4 regions of the Aminobacter sp. 01T433 genome follow, and region 1 is predicted to be linked to each of the others. Evidence: predicted binding sites of a transcription regulator. Region 1 holds the regulator's gene; each other region holds the start of a gene.

Region 1 (3,209 bases):
GAATCATGGCCGCCAAGCGCACGCACGAACTCGTGCCGCTCTGCCACCCGATCCTGCTGACCAAGGTTTCGGTCGAGATCGAGCCGGACGAGGCCCTGCCCGGTCTTCGCGTGACGGCACTTGCGCGTGTCACCGGGAAGACTGGCGTCGAGATGGAGGCGCTGACGGCCGCGTCGGTCGCCTGTCTCACCATCTACGACATGGCCAAGGCCGCCGACCGGGGCATGGTGATTTCCGGCATCAGGCTGGTCGAAAAGACCGGCGGCAAGTCGGGCGACTACAAGGCGGTCGAATAGATGGCGCTTCTGCCCGTCACCGAGGCGCTGGAACGCCTGCTCGACGGCGCTGAACCCAGCGGCTGGGAGACGGTCGGTCTCAGTGAAGCTTCAGGACGCGTGCTGGCAAGCCCGTTGTTTGCCTTGCGCACCCAGCCTCCTTTCGATGCCTCGGCCATGGATGGGTACGCTGTCCGCGCCGCCGACATCGCATCCCTGCCGGCACGGCTGAAGGTCATCGGCGAGGCTCCTGCCGGCAAGCAGTTCACAGGCGCTGTGGCGCAAGGCGAGAGCGTGCGCATTTTCACCGGCGCACCTGTGCCCAGCGGCGCGGACACTGTCGTCATCCAGGAAAATGTCAGCGATATCGGCAATGGCGAGATCGACGTGCTGGAACCGGCGATTCTTGGACGCAATATCCGCGCCAAGGGTCTCGATTTCAAACATGGCGATCTGATTCTCGACGCCGGCCGCGTGCTCGATCCTGCGGCCCTGTCGCTGATCGCCGCCGCCAACCACCCTGCAATGGCAGTGGTTCGCGCGCCACTGGTCGCCATCATCGCCACGGGCGACGAACTGCTCCCACCCGGCAGCAACCCTGGCCCTGACCAGATCATCGCATCCAACTCCTATGGTGTCGGAGCAATCGCCCGGTCAGTCGGCGCGCGCGTGCTTGACCTCGGTATCGCAGCCGACCGCAAGGATGCCATCTCAGCCCTCATCGCCCAGGCGCTCGAAGCCGAGGCCGACGTCATCGTCACGCTCGGCGGGGCCTCGGTCGGAGACCACGACCTGGTCCACGGCGTTCTGACCGGGCTCGGCATGGATCTCGATTTCTGGAAGATCGCCATGCGTCCCGGCAAGCCGCTGATGTTCGGCCGCCTTGTCAAGACACGTTGCGTCGGCCTGCCCGGCAATCCGGTCGCCAGCCTGATCTGCGCGCATATCTTCCTGAAGCCTTTGCTGGCGAAGCTTGGCGGGCGGCCCTATGCGCCCGACATTCGCAACGCCGTGCTCGATACGGCGATGGCACCAAACGATTTGCGCCAGGATTTCGTTCGCGCCATTGCACGCGAGACGCCTGACGGCCTCATAGTTACGCCATATCTGGTCCAGGATTCGTCGATGCTGCGCACGCTCGCCGACGCCAATTGCGCCATCATGCGTGAACCCTTCGCACCAGCCGCCGAATCTGGCAGTGCGTGCCGCGTGATGATGCTGCGCTGAACGAAACCGCCTCCTCCCTTCATCAGATATAAACGGTTGCAGAACACAACTGGAACAGATAGTGTTTTGTTCTGGGTTTGTTTTTCTTCTGATTCCTCGGGGGTGGCGATGCTGACGCGCAAACAACATGAGCTTTTGCTGTTCATCCACTCGCGATTGAAGGAGACAGGCATCCCGCCATCCTTCGACGAAATGAAGGAAGCGCTCGACCTCGCCTCCAAATCTGGCATCCATCGCCTGATCACGGCACTCGAAGAACGTGGCTTCATCCGACGCCTGCCCAATCGGGCACGTGCGCTTGAAGTGCTGCGCATGCCCGATTCCATCGCACCAGGCCTCAACGCGGCGCGGAAATTCTCGCCGAGCGTCATTGAGGGCAGCCTTGGACGCAGGCCTGAACCGTCGCGCTCCATGTCCGCCGGCAATGACGATGATGCTGGCGCGGCCGTGACCATTCCTGTGATGGGACGTATCGCTGCCGGCGTGCCGATCGACGCCATCCAGCACAAGACCCATTCGATAGCAGTGCCGCCGGATATGATCATGGGCGGCGAGCATTACGCGCTCGAGGTCAAGGGCGACTCGATGATCGAGGCTGGCATCTTCGACGGCGATACAGTCGTCATTCGCAGTTCGACCACCGCCAACCCCGGCGAGATCATTGTTGCACTAGTCGACGACGAGGAAGCGACCCTCAAGCGCTTCCGCCGCAAGGGCGCCTCGATTGCTCTCGAGGCTGCCAACCCGGCCTACGAGACCCGCATCTTCGGGCCAGACAGGGTCAAGGTCCAGGGCAAGCTTGTCGGGTTGATCCGCCGCTATTCCTGAACGGCCGATTCGGCGCGTCTCGGCCTGTTCGATGTTGCTCAGTTTGGTCCGGCTATTTGGCCGGCTTTGCGGTCTCCGGCGATTTCGGGCGTTTGACTGCGCGCTGATAGGGCGGCAGGCCCCTCGCCTCGCGAGAGAATTCGCGCTGCGTGTGCCACGGGCGATATGGCTCTGATACAGCGTGGCGGATTTCTAGTTGCCGACTTTTCTTGCCCGATTCCGGCTTCACGAATATCTCGGCGCTGCCCAGACGGGCGAGTTCGCGGCTGGTGAGCACTGCCACGGTTGAGCCTGGGCAGATGTCCTTCGTCGTGGCGTCTTTCAAAACGATGAGATCAGTCTTTGCGCAAACGCGCCTGGCGGCGGCCGCGTGTTCAGCATGCGCGATCAAGCCCGCAGATGGATGCTGAACCAGGCAAAGGCCATCGCTGCAGACAAATTCAGTAGGCTCGTCGGTGCTGCTTGGATCGCTGGAGTTGCCCGAGTCCTTCGGATTTGTCGAACCGTCGGAGTTGATACGGATGGGGCCGACAAACGCCTCGGTTTTTAAAGTCCGTTTCCAATTGTCGACTGTGAACTCGTTTGGTCGAGCGCGATTGACCGCGAGCTTTTGGTCTCCGATCGGCACCCCCACCAGGCGGCCATCTTCGGAGACGAGGACGACAGGCGTTTCGGTTTCCACCAGCGACAGAACGCCGAGAGCGGCAAATGGCATGGCGGCGACCCGCAACCAGGTTGTGGCGATCGATGCGATGACCAGTGCGGCGGTCACGAAGACAACGGCATGGGTCGACACCAGACCGACCGCATCGATGGGCGAACGCTCGGAGAACCACTTTGCAAGGGCGATCATGGCCTTCAGGCCGATGCCCATTACAT
Region 2 (3,209 bases), on a different contig from region 1:
ACAAACAGCGCCGGGCCGGTCGAGCGGGCCGGATTGACCGAGGTATTGGTCACCGGGATCGAGATCAGATGGATCAGCGTCAGTGCGAGGCCGATGGCCAGGGGCGCAAAACCTGCCGGCACGCGGCCATGGGTCGAGCCCAGGATGATCATCAGGAACAGGAAGGTAAGCACGATCTCGATGATCAGTGCCGAAGTCAGGCCGAACTTGCCCGGCGAAGCATCGCCGTAGCCATTGGTTGCGAAGCCGCCGATGCCGGCAAAGTCGGCCTTGCCACTGACGATGAGGTAAAGCAGCGTCGATGCGAGGATGGCGCCGACCAACTGGGCGATGACATAAGGCATCAGGTTCTTTGCTTCAAAGCGCCCGGCCACCAACAGGCCGACCGAGACCGCCGGGTTGAAGTGACCACCGGAAATGCCGCCCACCGCATAGGCCATGGTCAGAACGGTGAGGCCGAACGCCAACGCAACACCGGCAAAACCGATGCCGAGTTCGGGAAATGCGGCCGCAAGCACGGCACTGCCGCAGCCGCCGAAGACGAGCCAGAATGTGCCGAGAAATTCGGCGAATAGACGTTTGGTCATGATATTCCCTCCGTGCCAGCGTGGTGCGCCGCATTTTCCAGAGGCCCCCGCCTGGGCAACCCCCGCCGCGCAGACTCAACGTTAGGATGGAGGCATGGCTCGATCTCGCGCGCAACGGGTGTAGTTGCCTTATGGGAATGCAATCACAGATATTTTGGCTGAGCTGCCGCTGTGCCGGGATGGCACGCAAAGGTTAATGCGCCGGCAGCGACGCAATGCATATCCCTGTGCATGACCAGTGGATAATCGGTGGAGATGAGGGCTTGGACACAACATCTAGCGGTGAACAAATCAGGAAACTTATCCTATCAGTGATTCGTAGCCTGTTCGTTCCGCATTTGGTTCAAATCTTAACTAATTGTCCGCAGGAGCCACCCATCCGGTTAACTTGCCGATAGGAAACATCAACAAAATCATTATTTTGCACTGAGGCGGCCGAGGCATTCCACTGCCTGGCCGGCAAAGGTTAACGGCAGTGCACTAACGCATGAAACGGGCCACTTTAGAGAATCTGCATGTGGTGCGGCTTGCCAGCCCAAAATCTACATGTTGGGGTGAACAAAACCTGAATCATCCGGAGTCAGTGATTCGTCGCTGATTCGTTCTAGACTCGTTCCAACACTTAAATCTGGAACATTCCGCTTTCGCTTCGCCGCGCAAATCCCTATGTGTCCAGTCGTCGCGACAGGCGACGCAACGCCGGTTTGGCCCGGCGCCGAGGGCGGTTCCTGAGAATGAATGTCCACTCCACGCAGAACGACCCCCTGATCCTGTCAGGCCGCGATGTCACTGCGGTTCTGGGTCCGACCAATACCGGCAAGACCCATCTCGCCATCGAGCGCATGGTGGCCCACGAAAGTGGCATCATCGGCCTGCCGCTCAGGCTGCTTGCGCGCGAGGTCTATGGCCGGGTTTGCGAAAAGGTCGGCGCCCACAAGGTGGCCCTGGTCACCGGCGAGGAGAAGATCCTGCCGGCGGGCGCGAAATATTCAGTCTGCACCGTCGAAGCAATGCCACGCCAGACCGACGCCGCCTTTGTCGCCATCGACGAGGTTCAGCTCGCGGGCGATCTCGAGCGCGGCCATATCTTCACCGACCGCATCCTGCATTTGCGCGGCAAGCAAGAGACGCTGCTGCTCGGCGCTGCCACCATGCACGGCATCCTGCAGCGCCTGTTGAAGGGCGTTTCTGTGGTCACCCGGCCGCGCCTGTCGCATCTCGCTTATGCCGGCTCAAAGAAGCTGACGCGTCTGCCGCGCCGTTCGGCCATCGTCGCTTTTTCGGCCGACGAGGTTTATGGCATCGCCGAGTTGATCCGGCGCCAGCAAGGCGGTGCTGCCGTAGTGCTTGGCGCGCTCAGCCCGCGCACCCGCAACGCCCAGGTCGCGCTCTACCAGTCCGGCGATGTCGACTATCTGATTGCCACCGACGCCATCGGCATGGGGCTCAACCTCGATGTCGACCATGTTGCCTTTGCCCAGAACCGCAAGTTCGACGGCTACCAGTATCGCCAGCTGACCGCCGCCGAGCTCGGCCAGATCGCCGGCCGCGCCGGCCGCCACCTGCGCGACGGCACTTTTGGCGTCACCGGCCAGGTCGACCCGTTCGACGAGGAGCTGATCGAAAAGATCGAGGGCCATGATTTCGATCCGGTGAAGGTTTTGCAGTGGCGCACGGCTGCATTCGATTTCGCCAGCCTCGACGCACTCAAGCGCTCGATCGACACGGTGGCGCCCGTCGAGGGCCTGACGCGTGCGCTACCGGCGGTCGACGCCCAGGCGCTCGAACATCTGTCGCGCGACGAAAACATCCGTTCGCTTGCCACCAACCGCGAGCGCGTTGCCCTGTTGTGGGAAACCTGCGCGCTGCCGGATTATCGCCGTATCGCGCCCGCCCAGCACGCTGACCTTATCGCCTCGATGTATGATGATCTCGCCCGGCGCGGCCACGTCGACGAGAATTACATGGCCGAGCAGGTGCGCCGCGCCGATTCCACCGAAGGCGACATTGACACGCTTTCACACCGGATCGCACAGATCAGAACTTGGACTTTTGTCTCAAATCGCCCTGGCTGGCTTGCCGATCAGGCACACTGGCAAGAAAAAACGCGCGACATCGAAGACAGATTGTCGGATGCGCTGCATGAGCGGTTGACGAAACGCTTTGTAGACCGCAGGACTTCCGTCCTCATGCGCCGCCTTAGAGAAAACACCATGCTTGAAGCCGAAATCAGCCCGTCCGGAACCGTCCTCGTCGAGGGCCACCATGTCGGTGAACTGCAAGGGTTCCGTTTCACCGCCGACCAGAGCGCGGGCGGAGAAGACGCCAAGGCAGTGCGAACGGCGGCCCAAAAGGCGCTCGCCACCGAATTCGAATCGCGCGCCGAGCGTTTTTCGGCGGCGCCCAATGGCGACATCGCGCTTGGCTCCGACGGCGTGCTGCGCTGGATTGGCGCGCCGATCGGCACGCTGGTCGAAGGCGAAGACTCGCTCAAGCCGCGCGTTATCCTGCTTGCCGACGAGCAGCTGACGGGTCCGGCCCGCGACAAGGTTGCCGCGCGCGCCGAACGTTTTGTCAATTTCCAGGTCGAGTCGCTGCTCAAGCCGCTCGTCGATCTCAAGG
Region 3 (3,209 bases), on a different contig from region 1:
GGCTCAAACCACAGCCGGACCCGTTCGATGTCGGCGGGCCAAGCAGGCGATTTCTGGCGTAGAGCGGTGAACAGGGCGACAAAGCTTGGCCAGTCCGCTGCGGCGCGTGCTGGCACGGCAAAGCTCTGCAATGCGGTCTGGGCATCAGGCCCCGCTTCCAATACCTGCAAGATCTGGCCAGCGGTGGAAGGCCCGATGCCTGGCAAGATCTGCAGTACACGGAAGCCAGCCACACGATCGCGCGGGTTCTCTGCCAGCCTCAAGACCGCCAGCACGTCCTTCACATGAGACGCGTCGAGAAACTTCAGGCCCCCGAATTTTATAAATGGGATGTTGCGCCGCGTCAGTTCGATCTCGAGAGGTCCACTGTGATGAGACGTACGGAACAGCACGGCTTGCGACTTTAGAGTGCTACCAGCCTCGCGCTCTTCAAGGATCTTCTGACAGACATAACTTGCCTGAGAGGCTTCGTCGCGAACCGTGACCAGGTGTGGCCGCTCCATCGATTTGCGATCAGTCCAGAGATTTTTGGTGAAACGCTCTGTCGCGCCGGAGATGACAGCATTGGCGGCTGCCAGAATTGGCTCAGTCGAACGGTAGTTGCGATTGAGCGTGATCACTGCGGCAGGGGTGGAAAACTGTTGCGGGAAATCAAGGATGTTCCGCACCTCGGCTGCGCGGAACGAGTAAATCGATTGGGCGTCATCGCCGACAACGGTCAGCCCCGCGCCATCGGGTTTTAGTCCGAGCAGGATGGCGGACTGCAGCCGATTGGTGTCTTGGTATTCATCCACCAGGATATGATCAAAGCGCGATGCAAGTTCGGCGGCGAAAGACGGTTCGCCCGTCAGATGCGCCCAATAAAGCAGCAAATCGTCATAATCGAGTACGTTTTGGGCTTGCTTGGCATGGACATAGGCGGCGAAGAGCTGCTTGAGCTCTTCTGCCCAGCCGATGCACCATGGAAATGCTCCGCCTAGCACATCTTGTAAAGCCGATTGCGCATTGACGGCGCGAGAATAGATGGCAAGGCACGTCGATTTGGCCGGAAAGCGGCTCTCTGTCTTGGAGAGGCCTAGCTCGTGGCGCACCAGATTCATGAGGTCCGCCGAGTCCTCCCGGTCATGAATCGTGAAAGCTGGATCAAGCCCGATTTCCAACGCATAGTCACGCAACAGTCGGGCGCCCATGGCGTGGAACGTTCCTGCCCATGTCAGCGCATCGGTGACAACGGCCGCATCCTTGCCCAGGACCTCGCCAGCAATCCGCTCGACACGTTTGGTCATTTCCACGGATGCGCGGCGTGAGAAGGTCATCAGAAGAATTCGCCGCGGATCTGCACCTTTGACAATCAGGTGGGCGACGCGGTGGGCGAGTGTGTTTGTCTTGCCCGACCCTGCACCTGCAATGATCAGCAGGGGAGCAGCTACCTCGCCAGCTCCATGTAGCACAGCGGCTCGCTGCTCAGGGTTGAGCCTGGCAAGGTATTGGGGTTCGAGGCTCGAATCTCGGGCGATTTTGTTCATCGAGCGATGAAGCACTGTTTCCGTTTCGTTCGCAATCGGCATGGCGCCGCCTGCCGATCACATTTGGCCAAGCAGGACACTAAGACGGGCAGGGCGCTTCTGCAGGCCCGCATTTTTTGATCTTCGGAACCTTGTCTTCTCGATGGTTTTCTTTGAGCACCGATCTGAGGAGACAAATGATGGCTCAACCCAACGAACAGACGATCATCGATCTAGAGAAGAAATTTTGGCGGACGATAGTGGATAAGGACATCGAAGGTTCCCTGGCGATATTGGGTGGAGAATCTATTGTCGCGGGTGCGCAAGGGACCGCACTACTCACGCATGACGACTATCGTGGCTTGGCTAGGCAGGGCGATAGCCTGTGGCAGCTGAAATCCTACCAACTCGACGATGTGAAGGTCATGTTTCCTTCCGAGGAAGTGGCTGTCATCGCCTACATCGTGACCGAGGACATGGAGGTTGAGGGTATGCCGTTGACATTAAGAGCAGCCGACGCAACCACTTGGGTCCGCCAAGATGGCGAGTGGCTGGCAGCCCTTCACACGGAATCGGTGCTTGGCGATCCCTTCGGACGCGACCGTAAGGCTGCGTAGCCGGGGACCGCTTTCTCCACACAGGCCGCAGGTTCCCAAAAAGACTCAGGATTTTGGTCGTTGGCGAGAGCATGCAAGGCATAGCGGACGCTCATGTGCAAACGCGATGCTGTCTTAAGCGTGTTGGAACCGTTTTGCCGTTTTAGGGCTTATGCTGGTTTCGGGATGTTCCCATGCTCAACGAAAGCGATCCACCAAAAGCAGCCCAATCGGCGTCGCTCAAGTATGTGACCGATAGTGAACCCGGAGTGCTACGCCGGAAGATAGGAAGATCTTTTCGTTATACGTCGAACGGCAAGACGGTGAGCAAAGCCACACTCAGGCGCATCAAATCCCTCGCCATTCCTCCCGCATGGACTAATGTCTGGATATGCCCCGACCCGCATGGGCACATTCAAGCGACCGGGCGCGATCAGCGGGGGCGGAAGCAATACTTGTACCACCAGCAATGGTCGCAATATCGGGATGAAGCCAAATTCTCTGGTCTCGTGGACTTCGCGCATGCGTTGCCTCGCCTGCGCAAACAGGTCGAACAAGATTTAAGCTTACCGGGCCTCGTGCGTGAGCGAGTCCTGGCTCTCGTCGTTTGGCTGTTGGACCAAACAATGATCCGTGTCGGCAGTCCCATCTATGCAAAGGCGAACAGGAGCTATGGGCTGACGAACTAAGGAACAAGCATGTCAAGATCGTGGGTTCGACGATCCGCTTTGCTTTCAAGGGCAAGTCGGGGAAGGAACGGAAGCTGAGCATAGATGATCGGCGTATGGCGAGGGCGATGCGATCGCTCCAAGATATTCCTGGTCAGATGCTGTTTCAGTATTTGGACGGTCAAGGTGGCTTGAACGCAGTCACCTCAAACGACGTAAACGCCTACATCCGCGAAGCAAGCGGTGGCGAATTCACCTCCAAAGGCTTTCGCACCTGGGGCGGTACGGTTCGAGCCCTGACGCTTTTTGCGGGGCGCAAAGCTCCCGATACCGACCGCATGATGAGGCGGGCATGCAACGAGGTGATCGATGAAGTTGCCACCGTTTGGGAAACACCAGAGCCGTATGTCGGCAAGGCTACGTTCACCCGCGTGTCGTGG
Region 4 (3,209 bases), on a different contig from region 1:
TCAGGCTCGCTGGTGTATTGTGCCTCGGTCGGAGCCGGCACGCTGTCATCATCAGATGCGTCAGCACCGCAATTCGCCTTGCGGTAACTATTCCACTTAAGTCCACCGAGCGTCCCGGCATCCTTGGCGGCTTGATACTTCGCGCTGCATTCCTTCATGGACAGCCCTGCCGGAGCTGCCGCCGCCTTATCTGAGGCTTTCGCGGGCTTTTTTTCAGTTGCCGCCTTCTTGGCGGGCTTGGCAGGCTCGGGCGTTGCGCTGGCATCTGAGCCGCACTGATTGTGACGGAACTGGTTCCAGGTCAGGCCACCTAAGGTGCCCGCGTCTTTCGCCGCGTTATATTTGGCACCGCATTCTTTCATGGTGAGAGCGCTGGCAGGCGCCGCCATGAACACGCCGAGCGCCACTGCCCCGGCCAAGCTCAGAAACCGAACGTTCAACATGTGAATCTCCCGTTGCTTCCCCGCGCACGTAAAAGATTCCACGCATTGTGACGGCGAGCAATGGATTTCGATCTGGGGGCCTTGGCGGCGAATGAGGAGAGGGTCGAATAGCAGCGTGGCCGCAAGCGTCAAGAAGAACGCAAAGATCAAAAGGCCCGGCAATCGCGCCATCGCTTTCCGGAGCGGCCGTCTTCTACCCAATGCGGACGCCCCAGGTCGGCAATACGAATTGCCGCGGCCGAAAGGTGGCGGGCTTTTTCCGCGTTCAGGCTTCAGCGCCGGACAAATGCCTGCTCGGAAATTCTTCCAGGCAGGCAGTTGCATCGCGCACGGTTGTTTGTGTGCCTGCGGGTGGGTGGAGTACCGACGCAATGCTCTCTTGTAGGATGTAAGGCGTTGCGCCGGCGCTCTACCCCATCAGCCCGAACGCGCGGCAAGTAACTCGATCAATGGATTGACGATGCCCATTTTTGCAGCCCGTTGAGATGTGTCGGGCGATCGGAATCCTCAGGCATTTGCAAGGCAACGCGCCCGGCCTTGCCAATCGGTAAGCAGGGAAATTGCCGCCGACCTTGAGCCGGGCGCGCGATCCGGGTCGCAGGCTGTGGGGCGATGACCCGGATGGCATCAGCATGTGCCACTCACGTTAATGAGCCATGGAAACGCAAAGCCAAATATTACCTGCTTCCAATTTTTTGTTTTGGTGGCGGCAACCATCGCAGCGTCGCGCTACCTGCCGAAAGGTGGCGGCGCTTTTTCTTTTTTTATGGGAAACTGGAAGAAGCGGTTTCCTAGACAGGGCCCGAATCTGCCGTTCCTGAGTATTTTATGGGCTCAAAGCCATGGCTTTAAGTTCCTTGCGGGCCGTCCCGAACGTCCCGAGTTGGTAGACCGACGCCCCTGTGGGCGAGAAAGTGAAGACTTCAAACGGGGCAGCTACTAACTGATCGAGGTAGGCAGCGTTGCCCACACCAATGGTAACGTGCGGATTGAATTTCTCTCCAGCTGCGACCGTAGTGAAATTGGCAACGTATTCGATCAAGGACTTCTGGATATCTTTGCCGCCCTCGGTGCTCACAAAGGCTGTGGGCGTCCCAGTCTTCGCTGTGTACGGAGCAACCGCTTCGATCAGCTTGTTCTGCAGCCGGCGCAAGTCCGGTGTCGGCTCGACGACAATACCGCCAAGGCCGAACTTGCCATCGGGAATGTAGTAATATTTTACTGCCTTGAGTTTCCATGCCGTGGGATGCTCGGCCGCAATAGCACTGTTGGCAACAGCATAGACCTTGTCGAGATCAGCTGTTCGGACGAATTGCTGCAACAGGGTGACATGCGGATGGTGCGTATCGTCCAGCGCGAAGCCCTTCGGGAAATCCTTGAGTAGGAGGGCATTAGCGGCCTTCGCATGTTCGATCATCGTGGCATCGGGTTCTAGGGCAATATCGATGGCAGTTACCACGTTATCGTCAGCTCGCGATGCTTGGTCAAAGCTCAAAAAGGCCGACGCGCCGACTAGCAGCGCGACCATCAACTTCCAAGGGTCGGACATTGGGAGACTCCCATGGTGTCATAGCAAATTGCGGTGATGACGCCCCGTGCACCCAATTCCAGCTTACTGCCGAACGCGCTGAATTACTATTGTACGCCTCCATCCGCTGCACGGGTGGGGCTTCGGTGTCCGCTCGCATCTACCAGAGCCTGCCGGCCGCCTGCTGGCAGGTCGTTTGGTTTCTAGACAATCGTCGGCGGGTCTCTCAACCGCGCTGAATCATCTATGCATCAAGCCTTGCCCGCGATGGCCCATAGCGCTTGATCTGGTTGTGTTGCCAGCGACCGTATATCGAGGTGACAAACTAGATGGACAGACTTTCGCGCGCCCACTTGTGAAGCCGATTGGCCCGGGGTGAGTTGAATAACTCGTCGAGCGTGAAACAGTCAGGTACATACGGCGCCAAACCGTTCGGAACCCACTGCACCCACAGACACGGGTGGTCTATGTCGAACACGGCTTGCCAGGTGCCACGTTCGTCTCCTGCGATGTCACAAACCATAAGAGCCATGGCGGTCTCCTTTTGGGAGAGACTGCCCGAGGCCGTACGGCTTCGCTATCGCTAGATTTGGCGGTTGACCTGCAACCAATGCCAGCCGCACTAGGCAGAAATTGGCCACAATATAGAACAATCCTGACAGGTGACCGAAGACACAAAGGATTGGTCAAGTGAATCTTGCAACCCGCTCACTGCACGTGGCGTTTGTACTTGCGGCATTTGGCTGCGTTAGTGTCAGCCTGGCGTTAGTCGAAACAAAACTCGTCTACGGACCGCCAGTGTCGGACGCCAACAGGGCCTGGTACGCCTGTCTATTTGGTTCTGCTGAGGCAGCGGTGGGCAAATTGGGGCGCGATGCGGCAGCATCGTCAATAGCGGAAACGGCACTTTCCGCATGTACCGACGGCGAGGACATTGTCAGGGAAGCGATGTTGAACGACTCGGTTTATTTCGTGTCGGTCGAAACTCAGATCGAACGGATCAAGGAACAGTTCCGTGACGCAATTGAATGGGATCTGGCGCATCGGAAAAAATGAAAGCTTCGGCGCCGCCCGGCCGGCGCCCCTTTCAGATCAACGACATCTGCCCTTCTTCAGTTGCGGGAGCAGCCGGCTTGTCGACGATCGTCAGCAATTCGTCGGGCAGGGGGCGTTGCAGGGCTCTTGCTTCCGACCATGGCGTGTCAGCCAGGTCTGTATCTCGTCGGCTGTGGTGAGGA

Evidence for each region. Region 1 encodes LexA, which represses DNA repair genes until DNA is damaged. Its sites were predicted from a motif close to TGTTCNNNNTGTGTTCNG; they were not measured.
Region 2: AC1DLV_RS11250 (helicase-related protein) is a predicted target of LexA. The motif match lies at 1,188-1,205, and genes of this name have one in related genera.
Region 3: AC1DLV_RS27215 (ATP-dependent helicase) is a predicted target of LexA. The motif match lies at 1,542-1,559, and genes of this name have one in related genera.
Region 4: AC1DLV_RS21280 (2'-5' RNA ligase family protein) is a predicted target of LexA. The motif match lies at 2,254-2,271, and genes of this name have one in related genera.

The regions. Positions count from the first base shown of each region.
Region 1 is NZ_JBFTPR010000012.1:150,653-153,861, reverse strand. It holds gene moaC (cyclic pyranopterin monophosphate synthase MoaC) at 1-296, shown strand, start outside; gene AC1DLV_RS20795 (molybdopterin molybdotransferase MoeA) at 297-1,502, shown strand; gene lexA (transcriptional repressor LexA) at 1,611-2,330, shown strand; gene AC1DLV_RS20785 (ComEC/Rec2 family competence protein) at 2,383-3,209, opposite strand, start outside.
Region 2 is NZ_JBFTPR010000005.1:390,988-394,196, reverse strand. It holds gene aqpZ (aquaporin Z) at 1-587, opposite strand, end outside; gene AC1DLV_RS11250 (helicase-related protein) at 1,322-3,209, shown strand, end outside.
Region 3 is NZ_JBFTPR010000023.1:78,391-81,599, reverse strand. It holds gene AC1DLV_RS27215 (ATP-dependent helicase) at 1-1,526, opposite strand, end outside; gene AC1DLV_RS27210 (nuclear transport factor 2 family protein) at 1,706-2,122, shown strand; gene AC1DLV_RS27205 (hypothetical protein) at 2,296-2,790, shown strand; gene AC1DLV_RS27200 (hypothetical protein) at 2,811-3,209, shown strand, end outside.
Region 4 is NZ_JBFTPR010000013.1:67,232-70,440, forward strand. It holds gene AC1DLV_RS21275 (antifreeze protein) at 1-443, opposite strand, end outside; gene AC1DLV_RS21280 (2'-5' RNA ligase family protein) at 1,270-1,992, opposite strand; gene AC1DLV_RS21285 (hypothetical protein) at 2,662-3,027, shown strand; partial or broken gene AC1DLV_RS21290 (SOS response-associated peptidase) at 3,059-3,209, opposite strand, start outside.